2 linked regions of the Acidithiobacillus ferrooxidans ATCC 23270 genome follow. The protein of the gene in region 1 binds, or shares a complex with, the protein of each later gene. Links are inferred from orthologs where the notes say so. Each region holds a gene or a part of one and is shown on either strand. Other genes may lie near its edges. The genes, in order: tsaE and tsaD.

What was found.
Region 2: the proteins of tsaE (region 1) and tsaD are in contact, whole or in part, in a crystal structure (PDB 6N9A), measured with the Thermotoga maritima proteins. The link is inferred for Acidithiobacillus ferrooxidans ATCC 23270 from one-to-one orthologs. Residues at the interface, in WP_004082108.1 of Thermotoga maritima: Leu37, Gly38, Lys46, Lys57, Val59, Lys60, Ser61, Thr63, Phe64, Thr65, Leu66, Met67, Val69, Pro71, Tyr82, Arg83, Leu84, Asp86, Asp88, Phe89, Asp93, Ile128, Asp130, Glu131, Arg134; in WP_004082750.1 of Thermotoga maritima: Cys10, Asp11, Arg49, His50, Leu82, Gly84, Gly135, Gly136, Glu154, Thr155, Leu156, Asp157, Asp158, Ser159, Glu162, Asp165, Lys166, Arg169, Leu170, Tyr175, Lys213, Thr214, Leu217, Tyr218, Gln221, Arg222, Asn324.

The regions. Positions count from the first base shown.
Region 1 is NC_011761.1:1,670,869-1,679,391, forward strand. What follows is about bases 5,835-8,523. They hold tsaE (tRNA (adenosine(37)-N6)-threonylcarbamoyltransferase complex ATPase subunit type 1 TsaE), read left to right. Parts: upstream 5,835-6,780; coding sequence 6,781-7,266; downstream 7,267-8,523. Other genes in these bases: bioA (adenosylmethionine--8-amino-7-oxononanoate transaminase), read left to right, coding at 5,835-6,313; AFE_RS08905 (CBS domain-containing protein), read left to right, coding at 6,313-6,768; mutL (DNA mismatch repair endonuclease MutL), read left to right, coding at 7,256-8,523. Outside these bases: dnaX (DNA polymerase III subunit gamma/tau), read left to right, coding at 179-1,897; AFE_RS08880 (YbaB/EbfC family nucleoid-associated protein), read left to right, coding at 1,887-2,240; recombination mediator RecR, read left to right, coding at 2,247-2,846; AFE_RS08890 (ammonium transporter), read left to right, coding at 2,906-4,123; AFE_RS08895 (NAD(P)H-hydrate dehydratase), read left to right, coding at 4,126-4,977; more of bioA, read left to right, coding at 4,964-5,834. UniProt on the Escherichia coli protein: Required for the formation of a threonylcarbamoyl group on adenosine at position 37 (t(6)A37) in tRNAs that read codons beginning with adenine.
Region 2 is NC_011761.1:108,208-120,049, forward strand. The notes cover bases 4,222-7,094. They hold tsaD (tRNA (adenosine(37)-N6)-threonylcarbamoyltransferase complex transferase subunit TsaD), read left to right. Parts: upstream 4,222-5,090; coding sequence 5,091-6,098; downstream 6,099-7,094. Other genes in these bases: AFE_RS15420 (YgaP family membrane protein), read left to right, coding at 4,239-4,445; AFE_RS00575 (DUF455 family protein), read left to right, coding at 4,745-5,098; AFE_RS00585 (tetratricopeptide repeat protein), read left to right, coding at 6,098-6,625; plsY (glycerol-3-phosphate 1-O-acyltransferase PlsY), read right to left, coding at 6,632-7,094. In the rest of the region: AFE_RS00550 (alpha/beta hydrolase), read left to right, coding at 1-74; AFE_RS00555 (META domain-containing protein), read left to right, coding at 94-1,530; AFE_RS16300 (hypothetical protein), read left to right, coding at 1,552-1,788; AFE_RS00560 (tetratricopeptide repeat protein), read left to right, coding at 2,197-3,177; AFE_RS00570 (Crp/Fnr family transcriptional regulator), read left to right, coding at 3,487-4,149; more of plsY, read right to left, coding at 7,095-7,228; folB (dihydroneopterin aldolase), read left to right, coding at 7,301-7,660; 30S ribosomal protein S12 methylthiotransferase RimO, read right to left, coding at 7,678-9,018; AFE_RS00605 (NifU family protein), read right to left, coding at 9,015-9,398; AFE_RS00610 (pteridine reductase), read right to left, coding at 9,404-10,144; AFE_RS00615 (class I SAM-dependent methyltransferase), read left to right, coding at 10,154-11,281; AFE_RS00620 (cytochrome c oxidase assembly protein), read right to left, coding at 11,384-11,842.

The sequences.
Region 1 (8,523 bases):
TCTCCGCCAATCATCGTCCGTCAGTGGACAGTCTCAGGTTTTCTATGGCGACAAAGATCGGTCCCCTCGCAGTGGTAACTGGTGAACCCCGTCAGGCCCGGAAGGGAGCAGCGGCAGCCGGTGATCCAGGTGCCGGGGTGCGGCTGATCGGCGTCGCCACCCTATATTTCAGAGCCGCATGAGCGCCTATCTCGCGCTGGCCCGCCGCTGGCGACCCCAACATTTTGACGATTTTGTCGGGCAGGAGGCCGTCGTCTCCGCCTTGCGCCATGCCCTGGATTCCGGCCGCATCCATCATGCTTTTCTGTTCACCGGCACACGGGGCGTCGGCAAGACGACTCTGGCGCGGCTGCTCGCCAAGTGTCTGAACTGCGAGCGAGGCGTGAGCAGCAACCCCTGCGGAGAGTGCAGCGCCTGCCGCAGTATTGCTGCAGGGAACTTCGTGGATCTGCTGGAGGTGGACGCGGCAAGCCGTACCCGGGTGGATGAGACCCGCGACCTTCTGGACAATGTCCAGTATGCGCCTACGGCTGGTCGCTACAAGGCGTACCTCATTGACGAGGTGCATATGTTATCTGCGCACAGCTTCAATGCGCTGCTGAAAACCTTGGAAGAACCGCCGGAACATGTCAAATTTCTGCTGGCGACTACGGACCCACAGAAGCTGCCGATAACCGTGCTCTCCCGCTGCCTGCAGTTTAATTTACGTCGCCTGGATGTTCCCCAGATTCAGGGAAGATTGCGGCAGATCATGTCGTTGGAACAGGTGCCGGCGGAGGACGCCGCCCTGCAGATACTATCGCGCGCTGCCGACGGGAGTCTGCGTGACGCCTTGAGTCTGCTGGATCAGGCTATTGTCCACGGTGGTGGCGCGGTGCGGCGCGACGGCGTGCTCGCGATGCTGGGGCGCAGCGGCGATGACGCGGTGCTGGGTCTGATCGCCGCGCTGGTGGACCGAGATGCTGCACAGGTATTCGCCATAGTGGGTGATCATCTGGCGCGGGGCATGGACGGGCCCGGCCTGCTGGACCTGGTCATAGAAGGCCTGCATCGCATCGCTCTGGCGCAATTTCTTCCAGCCGATCCGGATGACGATGGCGCCGAGGCGGTCGTGCATCTGCGCGGGAGAATCAGCCCGCTTACCCTGCAGTCCTGGTATTTTTTGCTCCTTTCGGCACGACGTGACTTTGCGCTTTATCCAGATGATCGCATGGCGCTGGAGATGGCCTTTCTGCGGGTGTTGAGCTTTTCCGGTTCAGCATCGCCCGACTCGCCGCCAGCGGCCCTCCCGGGCGGGGAAAACCGGCATCCTGGCGAGTCACTTCCCCCGACGCGCGAATTCGTTATGCCCGAGGCAACTTCACCGCTATCGGATCATTCGGTTCCCCTGCTCTCCATCCGTTCACGGGATGAAGTCCGGGAGCCGTCGCCGGTAGCGACGTCCGGTCAGCGCGATGCGGATGCCGGGACCGCGCCAGCAGCAGACTGGCGTCGCGTACTGGCATCGCTGGCGGTGTCGCCGATGATTGCCGAGTACCTGCGCTACGGACAAGCCCTGCGCTGCGATCCGGAGGCGGTGGAGTTGGCCGTGGAGCCCAATTATTTGCCGTTCCTTCTCAAGACCGAGGCCCGCCGGGCGTTACATCAGGCGCTTACGGCATATTACGGCCGGGAGCCCAGGCTCAGCATTGTTGCTCTCACCATAGAGACCGGGGTGGGCAGCCTGGTGCAGGAAGACCGGGCGCAGCTGGCGTCCCGGCAAGCTGCAGCAGAGGCACGTGTGGCCGCGGATCCGCGCATCGGCGCGTTCCTCGAAGCCCTGGATGCCCGCGTAGAATCCATTGAAATCGTGGCGGCATCCTCAAACGATATGCCGTCAGCTCACAATGAAACGTAAACAGGGAGGTAAGGAAAAGATGAAAGGTGGACTGGGGAATATCATGAAGCAGGCGCAGCAACTCCAGGAGCGTTTGCAAAAGACGCAGGAAGAACTTGCCCAGGTAGAGGTGCAGGGCCACGCGGGTGGCAATCTGGTGGAAGTCACCATGACCTGCCGACATGACGTGCGGCGAGTTCGCATCGACCCCTCTCTGCTGACCGACGGCGATCAGGAGATGCTCGAAGATCTTGTGGCAGCGGCCATCAATGACGCCGTGCGCACTGCTGAGAAGGTCAGCGCGGAGCGGATGTCGGAAGTGACTGGCGGCATGAATATTCCGGGCATGAACCTGCCTTTCTAGGCACTTATGGCAGACGTTCCGAGTATGGACGCCCTGGTGGCACTGCTACGCCGCCTACCGGGTATTGGCCCGCGTTCGGCGCAACGGATCAGCTATGAGTTGCTGGTGCGTAAGCGCGATCTCATGCCGCAACTCGCCGCAGCCTTTCAGCAAGCCCACGCGGTGGTCCGTTTTTGTGAGCGCTGCAACAACCTGAGCGAAGCGCCATTGTGTGCCGTCTGTCGTTCCGAACACCGGGACCGTTCCATTTTGTGCGTGGTGGAATCGCCCGCTGATCTGCGTGCAATCGAGGATACGGGGGTGTTCGTCGGCGAATTTTTCGTATTGATGGGGCATTTGTCGCCCCTGGACGGCATCGGTCCCGAAGCCCTGCATATCGACCGCCTCAGCGCGCGACTGGGTGAAACAGACTTGCAGGAAGTGATTTTTGCGACCAATCCTACCCTGGAAGGAGAGGCTACAGCCCAGTTTCTCGCTGGACTGGTTCCTGACGGTGTCACCATCAGTCGTATCGCGCGGGGGGTGCCGGTGGGTGGTGAACTGGAATATGTCGATCGCAGCACCCTCGGGCGCGCCTTGCATGGTCGTCGCTTGCTCGACGAATAAGCACTTACCCATCGTTTCGTAAAGATAAAAGCCATCAATTTCGAGAGGAAGCAGCCATCATGATACCCACAGGAGTCACGCCTCCAGGCGGAAATGTGTTTTTTTTGCTGATGGGCGCCATTCTGGTGTTTGCCATGCATGGCGGATTCGCCTTCCTGGAACTGGGTACGGTACGACGGCGCAGCCAGGTAAATGCGCTGGTGAAGATTCTCAGTGATTTTGGTATATCCACCATCGTCTATTTTTTTGTGGGTTATCATATCGCCTATGGCATCAGCTTTTTTGCCGATGTAAAGGCTCTGACCGCAAGCAATCATGGTTTTCAGATGGTGCGGTTTTTTTTCCTGCTGACCTTCGCTGCTGCGGTGCCAGCCATTATCTCCGGTGGTATTGCCGAACGGGCACGTTTTTATCCCCAATTGCTGGCGACTGCCTTTCTGGTGGGACTGGTTTATCCCTTTTACGAAGGGATCGTCTGGAATGGTCATTATGGTATTCAAGCCTGGTTTACCAGCGTTTTTGGTGCACCTTTCCACGATTTCGCAGGCTCGGTGGTAGTGCATGCCATGGGTGGATGGATGGCGCTGATGGCGGTCTGGCTGCTGGGTTCGCGCAAGGGGCGTTACGGGAAAGATGGTGCGGTACACGCCATGCCGCCTTCCAACATTCCCTTTCTGGCGCTGGGCTCCTGGATTCTGATCATCGGCTGGTTTGGTTTTAATGTGATGAGTGCACAGCAAATTGCCGCTGTGCAGGGTCTGGTGGCACTCAATTCGCTTATGGCACTGGTGGGCGGCATGCTGGCGGCGCTGGCGGTAGGGAAGGGCGATCCGGGCTTCGTTCATAATGGCGCTCTGGCAGGTCTCGTGGCCATCTGCGCCGGTTCCGATGTGGTGCAACCCATTGGGGCTTTGGCCATCGGTGCCATTGCCGGCATTATTTTTGTCTACCTGTTCACCTTTGTGCAGCATCGCCTGCGTCTGGATGACGTGCTGGGTGTCTGGCCGCTCCATGGTGTTTGCGGGGTGTGGGGTGGACTGGCCGTCGGAATTTTTGGACATCAGTTCCTCGGCGGCGCCGGTGGGGTCAGTTTCTGGTCTCAGTTGCTGGGCACCGCACTAGGCGTCCTGGTCGCCCTGGCGGGCAGTGGTATCGTCTACGGCAGCATCAAGTACTTTATCGGGATTCGTCTGGATCCCGAGGCGGAGTATGCGGGGGCGGATTTGAGCTTGCACCATGTCAGCGCGTATCCTGAAGAGGATATCGAGAGGGCGTGACCATGACAGAACCTTTTGCTGCCCTGAACTGGCAGGCCATGCCGGGCCTGCCGGTGCGCAGCCCGCAGGCGCACAAAGGAAGCTTCGGCCACGTTTTCGTAGTAGGCGGAGGGCCGGGCATGGGCGGGGCACTGGCGCTGGCCTCTGCCGCCGCCTATCGGGTGGGCAGCGGATTGGTGACGGCGGTGGGGCATCCCTCGGCGATCCCATACTTGGCAGCACACCTGCCGGAAGCGACCTGGCGGGACTGGCCTGCGGCTTTTGGAGATTTGCCGGACCACGCCGTCCTGGCTGTTGGCCCTGGCTTGGGTCAGGGCCTGGCCGCCCATGATCTGTTGCTGGAAATCGGTACACTGTCCTGTCCCCAGGTATGGGACGCCGATGCCCTGAACATTCTCGCGCGTTTTGGTCCGAAACTGCTGACCACCGACGCACTTCGTCTGTTTACCCCACATCCGGGCGAAGCGGCCCGCCTGCTGGGGATAACGGTCGCCGCTGTACAGGCAGACCGTATCGCGGCGATTGTTCGGTTACGTGCCCGCTATGGCGGCTACTGGGTCCTCAAGGGCCACCATAGTCTCCTGCTAGGATGCGCTGTCCGGAATCTCTGTACTTTGGGCAATCCCGGCATGGCCACGGGCGGCAGCGGGGACGTGCTGACCGGCCTGTTGGCCGGTCTGCTGGCGGTCGGTCTGGACGCCGACCGGTCGCTGTCCCTCGGCGTGTGCCTGCATGCCCGCGCGGGCGATATCGCGGCCGCGGAGATGGGCGAGGCCAGCCTGCTGGCCGGGGACATCCTGGCGGCAGTGCCCCGCGCTTTACAGGAGTTGACGCAACGTCATGACGGAAACTGAAGTATTGCGGGAATGGGATCGCCGTTATTTCTGGCATCCCTTCACCCAGATGCAGTGTTACGGGGATGACGACCCGTGGATCATCGACCGTGCAGAAGGCAACTACGTGTATGATACGCAAGGTCATCGCTGTCTGGATGCGATCGCCAGCCTGTGGTGCAATGTTCACGGCCACCGTCATCCCCGACTGGATGCCGCCCTGATCGGGCAGTTGGGCAAGGTCGCACACAGCACGGCCCTGGGTGCGGGCAATGCTCCGGCCATTCGTCTCGCCAAGGCGCTGGTAGAAATTACCCCGCCTTCCCTGCAACATTGTTTTTTTTCGGAGGACGGCGCCGAGGCGGTCGAGGTCGCCATCAAGATGGCGGCCCAGTACTGGTGTAATCTGGGCCGCCCCGAAAAACGCCTCTTCCTGACCCTGGACAATGCCTATCATGGGGACACCGTTGGCGCCGTTTCGGTGGGCGGCTTCCCCCTGTTTCACGAGGTATACGGGCACCTCCTGTTCCCCACTTTACGCTTGCCGAGCCCCTATGTATTGCAGTGGGAAGACTGCGAGGGGGATCCGGAGCAGGCAACAGCCGTATGGCTGGCAGTGCTGGAAACGACGCTTCAGAAGCAGAGCGGCGAGATTGCGGCCGTGATCCTGGAGGGCGGGGTGCAGGGCGCCGCGGGCATATTGCCTTTCCCGCCCGGCATTCTGGCCGGTGCGCAACATCTGTGCCGGGCCTACGAGGTCTTGCTGATCATTGATGAGGTCGCGACCGGCTTCGGCCGCAGCGGCAAGCTTTTTTCCTGTGAGTGGGAGTCTGTCGAACCAGACCTGTTGGCCTTGGGTAAGGGGCTGAGTGGTGGTTACTTGCCGGTGGCTGCGACCCTCGCCGCAGAACATGTTTATGCTGCCTTTCTTGCGCCTTTCGGGGAAACCCGGCAGTTTTACTACGGGCATACCTACACCGCCAATCCTCTGGCCTGTGCGGTAGCGCTGGAGAACCTGGCACTTTTTGCGGAAGGTGGTGTGCTGGCTGCTTTGCCCGAGAAGATCGCCCGGTTGCGAGCCGGGCTGCAGCGTTTTCACGGCCAGTCGTGGGCAGGGGAGGTCCGCCAGTTCGGTTTGATGGCCGCCATCGCGTTGCGCGACCCCGGGACGAATGCGCCTTATCCCTACGGAGATCGCGTCGAATACGCAGTGTGCCGGAGAGCACGGGAAATGGGCGTTTACAGCCGTCCCCTCGGTGATCTCCTCACCATAGTTCCGCCGCTGTCGGTGACAGCAGCGGAAATAGACACTATCCTCAACGTATTATATGACGCCATGGCGGAAGGACGATCCTGATGAAAACGGCCCAAGATATCATGAACCGCGAAGTTGTTACGGTGCTGGCCGATGATCCGGTCGATAAAGTGGGAGATGTGCTCCTCAGTTCCGGGCACCACAGCCTGCCTGTGGTGAACAGCGAGGATCATCTGGTCGGAATGATCGGCGAACGGGATCTGATCGACGCCCACCGCAAGGTGCATCTGCCGACCATGCTTACTATCCTGGATGGTCTGATCCCTCTGGGCGGTATGCATGAATACGAGGAAGAGCTACGCAAAGTCACGGCGGTGACCGCCGGTCAGTTGGCGAGCTCCCACGTCATTACCGCCGCCCCCGATGAAGATACGGACGCGGTGGCCGAGAAGTTGCTGCGCAAGGATGTACATGCCGTGCCGGTGGTCGATAACAGCGGTTTATTGCTGGGTATCATCAGTCGCTCGGATATTCTTCAGCATCTGCTAAAACCCTGAACCTGGTATCGGATGCACTGGGATTTCGCAGATGCAGAAGCCTGCCGGGACTGGGGGCGACAGCTTGCCCAGCGCATTCATATCCCTGCGGTTATTTATCTTGAGGGCGATCTGGGGGTCGGTAAAACCACTCTGGCCCAGGCCATCTTAAAGGCGCTGGGCGTTACCCGGAACATCAAAAGCCCGACCTATACCCTGATGGAACAGTATCCGACCCGGATCGGACCGGCTCTGCATCTTGATTTGTATCGTCTGCAAGAGCCGGAGGAGCTGGAATTCATCGGTATCCGTGATTATCTGACAGAACCTTCCCTGTGGTTGGTGGAATGGCCGGAGCGAGGTGCGGGTTTCCTGCCCCCTGCCGATTTGTCACTCACCCTCCGTATTCTGGACAACGGCAGTCACCGTCTGGAATGGCTGGGGCATCAGCCCCATGTTCAGGACTGGACCATTTTCTTGACGCCCGCATCCACCCGGAAAATCTGCCATGGGGAATGAACAGGCACCCCGCGTTCACCGCCTGAATGCAACGTTGGCCAATCAGATTGCCGCCGGTGAGGTGGTGGAACGTCCTGCCTCCATCCTGAAAGAGCTTCTGGAAAACAGCCTGGATGCCGAAGCCACGCGGATTACCATCCATCTGGAGGGTGGTGGGATGGATTTGCTCAGTGTGGAAGATGATGGTGTCGGCATCCTGGCCGAGGATCTGCCCCTCGCCCTGGAGCGCCATGCCACCAGTAAAGTGGCGACCTGGGAAGACCTCCAGGCGATCCAGACCATGGGTTTTCGCGGTGAGGCCTTGCCAGCGATCGCTTCCGTCTCGCGCCTGGAACTCCTCTCGCGGGCGCGCAGCCAGAATCAGGCGGTGCGGCTGCAGGTAACAGGGGGCACGGCTGCCGCTCCGGAGCCCGCAGCCAGGGCACCAGGAACCACGGTGCGTGTGGCTGATCTTTTTTTTAACGTGCCCGCACGGCGTAAGTTCCTGCGTAGTCCGGCCACCGAGTTGTCGCGCAATCAAAGGGTGTTGCGTCAGATTGCGCTAGCCAACTTCCCGGTGGCTTTTCAGCTCATCCAGAACGGCCGTTCTCTTGTGCAATTTCCTACGGCTACGGATGCAGAAAGTCGGGCAGCGCGAGTGGCCGCCATAATGGGGGAAGGCTTTCTGGCCAATGCACTGTATATCGAACAGGAGGATCAGGGCTTGTCTCTCAGCGGCTGGCTGGGCCTGCCCACCTACAACCGCGCTCGCGGAGATGAACAGTATTTTTACGTGAACGGTCGTCCGGTGCGTGATCCGGTGGTTACCCATGCCCTGCGTGCGGCTTATAACGATGTGCTTTTTCAGGATCGTCACCCTCTCTATGCGCTTTACCTGAAGCTGCCGCCCGGGCGGGTAGATGTTAATGTACATCCCGCCAAGGCGGAGGTACGTTTTCGCGACGGCCGCGAGATACACGATTTTCTTTTTCATACTCTGCGACGGGTGATCGCGGAGCAGGGTGGGGCGCAACCCCGGGTTACCGTTCCGGTCCAGCCTTTCTCCCAGGGCCCGACCGCTACCAAAAGTCCTGCTTACGTCCCGACTCAGCGGTCGCTGAGCGCTGCTGTGCAGGAGAGTGCCGGGGCCTATTGGGAACATCTCGTGGCGCCGGTGATGACTTCCGTACCACCCCCTGATTTGCCAGCGGCGCCTACCCACGAACTGGCCCCGAACTACCCCCTCGGACAGGCCATCGGGCAGATTCACGCACGTTT
Region 2 (11,842 bases), 1.6 Mb from region 1 along the record:
TGCAAAAGATGCTCGATTTCCTCGCCTCGGTTCGCGCGGGCGAGGCGGCTGTTTCATCCACCAACGCGCAATGAGACCAACGAGGGAGGAATCATGTTGAAGCGACAACCATCACATTCACCCGCGCCCGAAGGGCGTTCGCCGGGGAGCCTGTTGGCACGGTGCGTGCTGCTGTTCGCATTGGCGCTGGCCGGCACCGGGCTGACGCAGGCGGCGACACTGGAGGGGACCGCGACCTACCGCGAACGCATGATGCTGCCGCCGAGCGCGGTATTCGAGGCGACGCTGCAGGATGTGTCGAAGACGGGCGCGGCACCGAAGACGCTGGGCCGCGCGATCCTCGATCCCGCCGGGCAACCGCCATTTCGTTTCGCCATTGACTACGACGCTGCGGCCATCCAGCCCGACGGGCACTATGTCGTGAACGCCATGGTGAGTGTGCCCGGTCGGATGCTGTTCGTTGCGCTGGCGCGCCATCTGGAGTTCACCGGCACGACTGCGCCGGTGCAACTGCTGCTGGTGCGCGCGCAGAGCAATCGTTTCTCGATATTCGCCAAGCAGTTGCCCGCGTCCTATGAGCGAGAGGTGCCGGGGGCGGACAGCCTGGTCCGCTGGCATCTCGATCTGCTTCCGGGCGGGCAGTACCAGTTGCGCACCACCTACGTGGACAAACCGACGCTCAAGCCGATCGATCGCATCGGCCGCTGGCAGTATGACAGCGCACTCGGGGTGCTCAAGCTGTTCCAGAGCGACAGGTCCACACTGCTGTTCGATGTGGAAGACGCGGGCGGCCTGCTGCGGCCGCTCGATGCGCGGGGCAAGCTCGCCACATCGCCTTACAACGTGCCGCTGCGGCGCTTGCCCCGACTGGCGCTCGTCGAGCCGGAGCTGAAACTGACCGGCATGTTCTCCTACATGGCCGATGCCGCTTCGATCACCCTGTGCGAAGACGGTCGGCGGATGCCGGTGGCGATGGAGGGAGACTTCAAAGCGCTGGAACGGGCGTATGTCGACGCGCCTCACAAGTCCGGGCAGGCCTTGTATGTGCGCCTGGATGGCCGGATCGCCTCGCGTCCTTCGGCGGAGGAAAGCCAGCCGCCGCGTGCCACCCTGGTCGTCGAGAAGTTCACCGACATCCAGCCCGGCCTGAGCTGCGGCATGGTGGCGACCCACATCGCGCTGCGCGGCACCTACTGGAAACTGGTGCAGCTCAATGGGCAGGCGATCAGCCTCCCGGGCGCCGTCAGGAAGCAGGAACCGCATCTGGTGTTTTCCGCGAAAGGCGACCGCGTGTCCGGCGCCGGCGGCTGCAACGCCGTGACCGGCAGTTTCAAGGTCGACGGCGACAAGCTGCATCTGCGCCAGATGGTCAGTACGCTGCGCGCCTGCCTGACCGGCATGGAATACGAACGCGAGTTCCTGCAAACGCTGGGCAAGGTGGAGCGCTACCGCATCGTCGGCGGGCATCTCGACCTGCTCGACGAGAAGGGTGCCGTCATCGCGCGCTTCGAGGCGGTTGCGCTGCGGTGAGAAAGGGATGAGCGCCAGCCGATGATTGCGAAGTCCGACATGGTGCGGATGACGCAGCGCCGAGTCCGAGGGTCGGGAGCCGAGGCGCGGAATCGGTCCGGAGTCAGCGAAAGCGGCGGCGGACCCGTTCAGTCCGCCTTTGCCGCCTTCCCGCGCAGCACCCACGCCACGAACCGCCGTCCGTACTCCGGCTGCATCCAGATCAGCCAGCTCACCACAAGCGCGTTGAGCACCGCCACGCTGAGCAGCACAGGCTGAATAATTCGTGGCGCCGCAGCCGGCGACTCCTCCGCGTAGCGGCTTCGTCCAACAATCGCCTCGAGTGTCCCTCAAGCTAAACGTGTGCGCCGGGCATGGCGCGTTACTTCTTTTACACGCTGGTTATACCGGGTTACGTAACGTCACAAAAAAATAAACCAAATCTGCCCATATTTTTGTAGCATATTGTTTATGAATGAATAAAATAGGCATGTTAGGCGGCATCGTTCTTGCTTGACTTTAATCAGACCGAAGCAAGCAAGTGGCTTGCGAAGCGTCATCATCGTGCCAGGTGAAGCGACATTCGTTTTCAAACAAGAGAGATGGAGAAAGATGACAGCATCATTGGTTAAAGCACCGATAGTTTGTTTGCCAAAACTAAAAACGCATCTTTAGGCCCGTAGCAGCGTGAATATAAAAAAAGATTTGTTGCTGTGGTTGCCCTCTTTACTGCTTTGCTGCGCGGCCTCATCGGCCTACGCTATGACTCATGCGCAGGGAGAAATGCTCAGCGCTCAGGCTCGTGCGGGGGATGCCAGTGCATTACGCACCCTTGAAAAGGCAGCTAAAAGCGGGGACAAAACCGCCGAAAACTGGCTAGGAATTTACTACGGTGTTCAGAAAAAATATCGCAAGGCGGTATTCTGGTCGCGCAAGGCAGCCATTCAAGGTGACCCGTTGGCCGAGTTTGTCATGGGCGAGGTGTACTACTACGGTAATGGCGTCCCGAAAAGCGACCGCACTGCATTGTATTGGTATAAATTGGCAGTAGCCCAAGGCTATCAGGGTGCGCAACCCATGCTGACCAAAGTACGGCAAGAGATTGCTGCGCAGGCGGAGTTGCGCGACCACACTCAGGTCGTCGCTCGAACAGATGAACAGCCACCCGCAGGGACAAGCAGTTCTACATCTGTGACGCCGATTTCTGACAACAAGGTTGTCAGTACCCCTGCGATCAAGTCGACAACACCAATGGCAGTAACTCGTCCTTCATCCGCCCTCCTGACAGCCAAAGAACAAAACCTTCTGGGCTACGCCTACTATAGTGGCCAGGGCAAACCCAAAAATTATGAAAAGGCGGTTTATTGGTACCGCAAGGCGGCTGCCCAAGGTGATGCGAGTGCTGAGAACAATCTGGGTGTGGCCTATAACTATGGTAATGGAGTGGACAAAAATTTTTCACGCGCTGTGTACTGGTATCGAAAAGCTGCTGATCAGGGGAATCCCAGTGCCCAAACGAATCTGGGAGTTGCCTATTACCAGGGCGACGGAGTGAAAAGTAGCACCACCGAGGCTCTCCACTGGTGGACGAAAGCTGCCAAGCAGGGCGATGCGCGTGCACGTAGCTATTTGAATGTGGTAAAACTGACGTCACGGGGGACTAAGTAACCTGAAAGCGGGAGTGTCAGAATTTCTGTGTGTGAGGCGGTTTGGGACGTTTCCTCACGGGGTTTGTCGAGATTCATTCGGTGAGGCGATCAGGATGTCGCTTCTGGCGGCCGCCGCATGGATGGCCTGGGGTATCTGGATGTATTTGAAGGAGTGTCACGAGCATATGGCATACCCACAACGCCATGAAACGTACGCACATGTATGCGCACGATGCCCACCACCAGCATCTCTACAATTTCCCGGTAGTTTCGGGAATCCGGCACGGTCATCCGCATGTTCCAGGCCTGCGTCAGTTGCATAAGCATCATGCATAACTGGTTTCAGAATTTCCCTCTCCTTGCAAGGCTTGACGACGGTCCGGAAAAAAATCTGCTGATCACTGCACGACCCATAACCTGGGGATCGGGTGAAATCGTATTTCATGCAGGCGCGCCCTGCCATCAGTACTTATTGGTGCTGGAGGGACAAATCCGAGTGCAGCAAACTTCTGCGACGGGACGAGAAATCGTATTGTACCGCATCGGACCCGGAGAATCCTGCATTCTGACGACGGCTTGCCTGTTCAGCCATCGTCCCTATCCGGCCATGGGCATCACCGAATCTGCGGTTAGAGCCGTCAGCCTTTCTCAATCTGTTTTTGAGCGTCTCGTCGCGCAATCTGGCATTTTTCGGGAGTTTGTTTTCAACGCCTACGGAAACCGTTTGACTGATTTGCTCGCACTGGTTGAAGAAGTCGTTTTTACCCGTCTCGATGTGCGGCTGGCAAAAAAACTTCTGGAGTTGGGAGGCGCCACGCCGTTCATCCACATCACTCATCAGGCATTGGCCACAGAACTCGGATCAGCCCGGGAGGTAATCAGTCGTGCTCTGAAAGAGTTTGAAATACGCGGCTGGATCCAGCGTAGTTCAGGACAGATCCAGATCATTCATCCTCAAGCGCTCCGTCAATTGGCGCATTCCGAATGTTGATCCCTGATTCATTGGGTGAGTAAGTCACAGACAATCTGCCACAAACAGCCTACGATACAGTTCGGATGAGCGCACAAAAGGAGTTCAAAATGTCTGCATCTTCACTGTTTAACGAAGGCATGCCCGACCGGTTGATACGGGTCATTGTCGGGATTATTGTCATTGCACTGGTATTTGTCGGACCCAAAACCCCCTGGGGATGGTTGGGGCTTGTTCCTTTAATCACCGGTCTGGTGGGTTGGTGCCCCGCATACACGCTTTTGGGTATCAGGACTTGTCCCTTGCGGAAATCATAACGGGGCCCCTTCAGGAGCCGGACCTCTACGGCGCGGGAATGGCCGTTGACTGGTCAAGTGGCTGATTCTTCGGCGTCGGATTCACTTGCGGCCGCAGCAGCCACTAGGCTTGATTGCCTCGATGGTGGCGGAAACCAGGTAGTCCGTCACCTTGCGGCCCGACGCCCGGTCCTTGATGAACTGAGGTGCCCTGACAATAGTAGACAGTCCCATTTCAGGACGATGCCGGAAGCCCTTATCGAGCGGTGTGTGCTATATTTTCATTCCTGCAAAAGGGCGGGAGCGGGTGTGATTGCGGTATGGATGAAATCAGCGGAAAGCATCAGGCAGGGTCTTGTGGCGGGGCAGGCGCGGCCTTTGATGCGATGGACTCTGACCAAAAAGTGGCTCTGGTGCGGGCCTTGCGCTGGCCGCTGTCGGCTTCAGCGGGCGCGCGATCCTGTTTGACGACGCCGGGCCGTCCTGTCCGGCCACTGCTCGTGGACCCCAAAAATTTACCGCGGCGTCGCGCGCTGACCACTGTGGCTGGTCGATTTGCCTTGCTCCATGCCCTCACCCATATTGAATTCAATGCCATCAATCTCGCGCTGGATGCGATTTGTCGCTTCCCCGGTCTACCCGACTCAAAGCCGGAGGAGGCTTGCCTTGATTGAGCGGATACTGGGCATTGAAAGCTCCTGCGATGAAACGGGGCTTGCTCTCTATGACCGCCAGCGTGGCCTCCTCGGCGAAGTGCTGTTCAGCCAGATTGCCCTGCACGCGCCCTACGGCGGTGTCGTGCCGGAACTGGCGTCGCGGGACCATGTGCGCCGCCTGCCCTTGCTGCTCGACGAGTTGCTGGCGCAAACCGGCGGGCAGCGCCCTGACGCCATCGCCGTCACCGCCGGGCCGGGACTTATCGGTGCCCTGCTGGTGGGGGTGAATTTCGCCCGCGGCCTCGCCATGGGCTGGGATATCCCGGTGATCCCCGTGCATCATCTGGAAGGTCACCTGCTGGCCCCGCTGCTCAATGAGGTGGACCCCTTTCCGGCGGTGGCCTTGCTGGTTTCCGGTGGGCATACGATGCTAGTGGAAGTCCGTGCTCCCGGCGACTATATTTTATTGGGAGAGACGCTGGATGACGCCGCCGGTGAGGCCTTCGACAAGGCGGCGAAGATGATGGGACTGGGCTATCCCGGTGGGCCTGCGCTGGCCGCCCTGGCGGAGGGGGGAGATGCCCAGGCTTTTCGCCTGCCGCGGCCACTGCTGGACCGGCCGGGACTGGACTTCAGCTTCAGCGGTCTGAAAACGGCCTTCCGTCTGGCCTCCATGCCCATCGCGCCCGACGACGGGCAGAAGCGGGCCGATCTGGCTGCCAGTTTTCAGGCCGCGGTGGTGGAGACGCTGTTCACGAAGTGCCAGCGTGCCCTGCGGCAGACCGGGCTGAGGCGTCTGATCGTGGCCGGCGGGGTCGGCGCCAATCGGGCGCTGCGAGCGGCCCTGAACGGCCTGGTGTCCGCAGGCGTCGAAGTCTTTATAGCCGATCTCGCGCACTGTACGGATAACGCGGCGATGATCGCTCTCGCCGGTGCCCTGCACACGGAGCGGGCCCAGGCAGCCACGGCGGACTTCCCGGTGCGGGCGCGCTGGTCCCTGACGGAGGAGGAAGCGTGATGAACGAGCCATTTTCTCTGGATATGATCGTCGACGAGCTGGCGGCACAGGATGTGGACTTTCAGGAGGGCCTGGACTGGCAGCAGACGGATCATCCGCGGGAAGCGGCCATCGCCTTCCGGCGCGCACTGGAACATGGCCCGAAGAGTGCGGTGATCTGGACCTTCTACGCCTGGGCACTGTCTGCTTCCGGCGACCCACACGGGGCCATCGCTGCCTGCCGCCGCGCCATCGCCTGCGATGCAGAGTGGGGGCAGGCGTGGAATGACCTCGGTGAGTATCTGATGGACGCTGGCCGTGAAGACGAGGCGCTCTTCGTGATCCGCCGCGCCCTGAAGGCCAAACGCTTCGACAGCCCGCATCTGGCGCAGATGAATCTGGCCCGCTACTACCTGCATAAAGGCAGCATGCGCCGTGCCCTGGCCGCAGCGCAGGAGGCGCAGCGGCTGGTTCCCGGTTTTCGCCCGGCGGCGCGACTGGCGGACTGGATCAGCGACCGGATGCAGGAGTGGAACATCCGGGATTGACCGGTCTCAGCGCCTTTTGAAGGGACGTTCGCTGCCGTCCAGCAAACGGCGGATATTGCCGCGGTGCCGCCAGAGGATCAGTAGCGCCAGCACCAGAACGAGTAGCCGCATGCTCGTCGCGGCGGAGACCGCAAAGACGATAGGCACCGCGCCGACCGCCGCCAGCAGCGCCGCCAGTGATGAAACCCGCGTCACGGCGAACACCAGTATCCATACACCCAATATCGACAGGCCCAGTACCGGCAGGAGCGCCAGCAGAATACCCAGCGCCGTGGCCACCCCCTTGCCGCCGCGAAACCCAAAAAACACTGGATAGAGATGGCCGAGAAAGGTGGCGAGGGCCACCGCGGCCAGCGCCCAGTCCTCCAGTCCGAGCAGGCGGGCGATGACGATGGGGACGATGCCCTTGGTCAGGTCGCCGAGCAAAGTCAGCAAGGCGGCCTTTTTGCCACCGATGCGCAGGATATTGGTGGCGCCGGGATTGCCCGATCCGGACTGGCGCGGGTCCCCCAGACCCAGCGCGCGCGCCACCAGAATGGCGCTGGCAATGGAACCGACGGCATACCCCCCGCCGATCAGGGCAACATCCAGAAGAAGTGACATGCAGTGCTTTGGCCGGGAAATTGGTTATTATAGGCCGAGCTGCGGCGGATTGCCGCTTTTTTCGGGATAACCATGGATATTCTTTTTGTACGTGAACTGAAGGTGGACACCCGCATCGGCATCTACGACTGGGAACGTCAGGTCAAACAGACGGTGCTCATCGATCTGGATATCGCTGGGGATGCGGGGGCCGCGGCGCGGACCGACAAGGTGGAGAACACCATCAACTACCAGACCATCTGCCAGCGCCTGGTCGCCCATATCGCCGCGTCGGAGGTGGAGCTGGTAGAGACCCTGGCCGAGCAGATCGCGGATATCGTTCGCGGTGAATTCGGCGCGACCTGGGTGCAGGTGACGGTGCACAAACCCGCCGCCGTGCGCGGAACACGGGATGTGGGGGTGCGGATCGAGCGGGGCAGTCGCCTGCCCTGAGCGACCAAAGGCCCTGGTCAGGCCGACACCACCATCCCATATAAATCATGGGCATCCGCCCGGGTGATCGCCACCTCCACCCAGTCTCCGACCTGCAACCCCGCCGCCTTGCCCAGATGCACCACACCATCGATCTCCGGGGCATCGCTGGCGGAGCGGGCGATGACTCTGCCGCCCCGGGCCATTGCATCCACCAGTACCCGCTGACGCTGGCCCACCCGGCGTTGTAGCCGCTGGCGGCTGATGGCTTCCTGCACGGCCATGAATGCGGCGCGGCGTTCCTCTTTGACCGGCTCCGGCACCGCTCCGGCGATCGCGTTGGCGGGCGCGCCTTCTACAGCGGAATAGGCGAAACAACCGACCCGATCCAGCTCTGCCGCCCGCAGAAAATCCAGTAACTCCGCAAAGTCCGCATCGGTCTCGCCGGGGAAGCCGACAATGAAGGTGCTGCGGATGATCAGGTCGGGCACCGCCTGGCGCCAGCCGAGAATCCGGTCGAGGGTTTTTTCGGCGGCGGCAGGGCGACGCATGGCCTTGAGGATGCGCGGACTGCCGTGCTGCAGGGGCACATCCAGATAGGGCAGAATTTTGCCTTCCGCCATCAGGGGCAGGAGTTCGTCGATGTGCGGGTAGGGGTATACGTAGTGCAGACGCACCCAGACGCCGAGTTCCCCCAGGGCCGCGCAGAGATCGGTGATGCGGGTCTTGAGCGGACGGCCGTTGTGAAAGGCGGTGCGGTATTTGCGGTCTACCCCGTAAGCGCCGGTGTCCTGAGAAATCACCAGCAGTTCTTTGGCGCCGCCCGCCACCAGCGCCTCGGCCTCGCGCAGAATATCGTCCGGCGCACGGCTGACCAGCTTGCCGCGCATGCTGGGAATGATGCAGAAACTGCAGGACTGATTGCAGCCCTCGGAGATTTTGAGGTAGGCGTAGTGGGGCGGCGTCAGGCGCAGGCCCTGGGGCGGCACCAGATCGGTGTAGGGATCGTGGGCCGGAGGGAGTGCCGCATGGATCGCGTCGAGCACGGCGCCAGCCTGGTTGGGGCCGGTGACGGCAAGCACCTTGGGATGGGCGCCGCGCACAAAGTCGCCGCCCTCGCGGGCACCCAGGCAACCGGTGACCACCACCTTGCCGTTCTCATCCAGCGCCTCGCCGATGGCCTCCAGGGATTCCTCCACCGCCGCGTCGATAAAGCCGCAGGTATTGACGACGACCACATCGGCGTTGGCGTAATCCCCCACCAGCAGATAGCCCTCGGCGCGCAACTGGGTGAGGATGCGCTCGCTGTCCACCGTGGCCTTGGGGCAACCGAGGCTGACGAAGCCGACTTTGGGCGGCGTATTCGCGCCCGCCTTCAAAAGGTATTGCTCACGTTGACCACGCCCGGAACGGCGCCGACGATACGCTCGACCACCTGTTTGAGATCGATGACGGCGTTGGGGCAGCCGGCGCAGGCGCCTTTCATGCGGACCCGCACGTCGCGTTCGATGATTTCCACCAGTTCGATATCGCCGCCATCGCGGTGGAGGATATGGCGTACCGTCTGCACCGCCTCTGCCACAGCCGCAGGGTCGGGCAGGGGGTCGTCGGGACCGTAGCGTTTCTGGCGGTCGAGTCCGCGTTCGGCCATGGCCTGGGCGTGGGCGATTTTGGCCGCGGCGAGGGGGTCTTCCGCCTCCAGGGCGTCCAGTTCTTCTTCGCTGTAAAAGCGGATGGGGGATTTTACGGTTGAGCGCATGGCCGTCAATATAACATGCGGCCGCCATCGACGACGAGATTGTGGCCGGTGACGTAAGGCGCGTCGAAAAGCAGATAGGCGATGGCGCCGGCAATATCCTCCGGGCTGCCGACGCGCTTGAGGGCGTTGCGTTCGATGAGTCCCTGCTGGTCGCCGTCGGGCGGGTCCTTGTCCTCGGCCCAGAGCACCACGCCGGGCGAGACGCTGTTGACGCGGATCTCCGGCCCCAGCTCTTTGGCGAGGGCGCGGGTGAGGGCCAGCAGACCCGCCTTCGTCACACTGTAAGGCAGATAACCGCGCAGGGGGATTTCGGCGTGGATGTCGCCGATGTTGACGACGGCGCCGCCGGTTTTTCGCAAATGCGGTGCGGCGACCTGGGTCAGAAAGAGTGGCGCGCGCAGATGCACGGCCTCCATCGCCGCCCAGTCTTCCGGCGTGATTTCGCCGAAAGGCGCAGGGGAGTACAACGAAGCGTTGTTGACGAGGCCGTCCAGGCAACCAAAATGCCCGATAGCGGCATCAATCAGGTGCGCTGGCGTTTCCGGGGCAGCCAGGTCGCCCGCGATCAACAAGGGTTCAGTTCCATGCCGCGCGCGCAACTCCTGCGCCAGGGCTTCGGCGTCTGCGGCGGATCGCTTATAATGCAGGGCGAGCTGGCAGCCTTCCGCGGCGAGCTGGCGGGCAATGGCGGCGCCTACCCTGCGGGCGGCGCCCGTGATGAGAACGACTTTTCCGGTAGCTTTCAAGAGGTGTCCATGCGCGTAGAGCGTCCCGATTTTTTAACCCATTCTCACGGGGCGCGCAAGACAAGTCTGCCCGCCCCGGACGCCGATGCGCTGGCCCACTCGTCCGCACTGCTGACCCATATCCGGCGGGAAATCGATGCCGCAGGCGGGATGATCCCCTTTCGTCGTTATATGGAGCTCGCCCTCTACACGCCGGGGCTGGGCTATTACATGGCGGGGCAGACCCGCTTCGGTGCGGCGGGCGACTTCGTCACGGCACCGGAAATGGGACGGGTGCTGGCCGCTGTGCTGGCCCGGACCCTGCAACCCGATCTGGGGCCGGATGGCATTCTGGAATTTGGCGGTGGGAGCGGCGCGCTGGCGGGCCAGATCCGGGACATTTTGCCGGACACCCCCTACACCCTGCTCGAACCCAGCCCCGATTTGCAGGCGCGGCAACGATCAGTCGTGACTGGTATTCAGCATCTGCAAACTCTGCCGGAGCACTGGCGCGGCGTGATGCTCGCCCACGAAGTGCTGGATGCCATGCCGGTGCAGGTGCTGGAGCTGGATGCCTCCGGGCAGTTGCACGAATGCGGCGTGCGCTGGAATGGCGAGGCACTGGATTGGGTGATGCTGCCTCCGCCGGTCGCTGCGCCTCTGGCGGCGCGGCTGGCGCCCTATGTAACGCATTGGCCCCGGCCCTATCGGACGGAAATCAATCTCACTGCCGAATCCTGGCTGCGCGAGGTCGCCGCCCGCCTGGACTCCGGCGCCATCCTTCTGATCGATTACGGGTACGAGGCCGCAGAGTTTTATCATCCCCAGCGGCAGATGGGCAGCCTGCGCGCCTATTATCGCCACCACTGGCTGGATGATCCCTTTTATCTGCCAGGCCTCTGCGACCTCACCGCCCATGTGGATTATACCGCGCTGATGACCGCTGCGGTGGAGGCCGGGCTGGAGGTGGCCTTTTATGGCCATCTCGCCCGTTTTCTGGTGGAACATGGGCTGGCCGAGGTGTATGGCACCCTTTGTGCGCAGGCGGGTGAGGACGGCCGCTTCGCCCTGAATAATGAGATCAAACGGCTCACCCTGCCGCAGGAAATGGGCGAAAGCTTCAAGGTATTGATTCTGAAAAAGCGGGAGAACACTTGACCAGCGAGACCATGCAATTCAGGGTCAGGGACCGTCAGTCCGCACGGAGGCCGCGCGCCTGGAGCCATCTGTCATCCTGGCTGCGCAGGGGCCTCCTTTGGATCAGTTGACGGTATATTCTGACTGATCGCTGTGGTGTTCCAGAACACCTTCCATCCATTGCCAGAAATGCCAGGTTACGAGGCACATCGTGGGCAGGGAAAGAAAAGTCATCATCATTCCCGCAAGGTGTTCGTCCAACAACGGGGTCAGCCCCCAGAGCATATGGGACGATTGCGCGGGATTCATGCTCATGGCGCTCCAGAACCAGATGCCACCCATCGCCATCATGGCCATTTCCATGATCCACACGTAAAGCGCCTTTTGCAAATGGTTACGCAGATTCGGCCACGATGGGAATACCTGAAGAGATTGCATCCAGACAATGATTCCTGAAACCAGATAAACGCCCGGCAGCAAGGCAAAAACCAACGGACTTTTTAAGCCCAGGGACATCTGATCGGACATGTCCCATATAACCAGTATCACGGCCAGAATGACTGCGGTAACGGAAGGGCGATG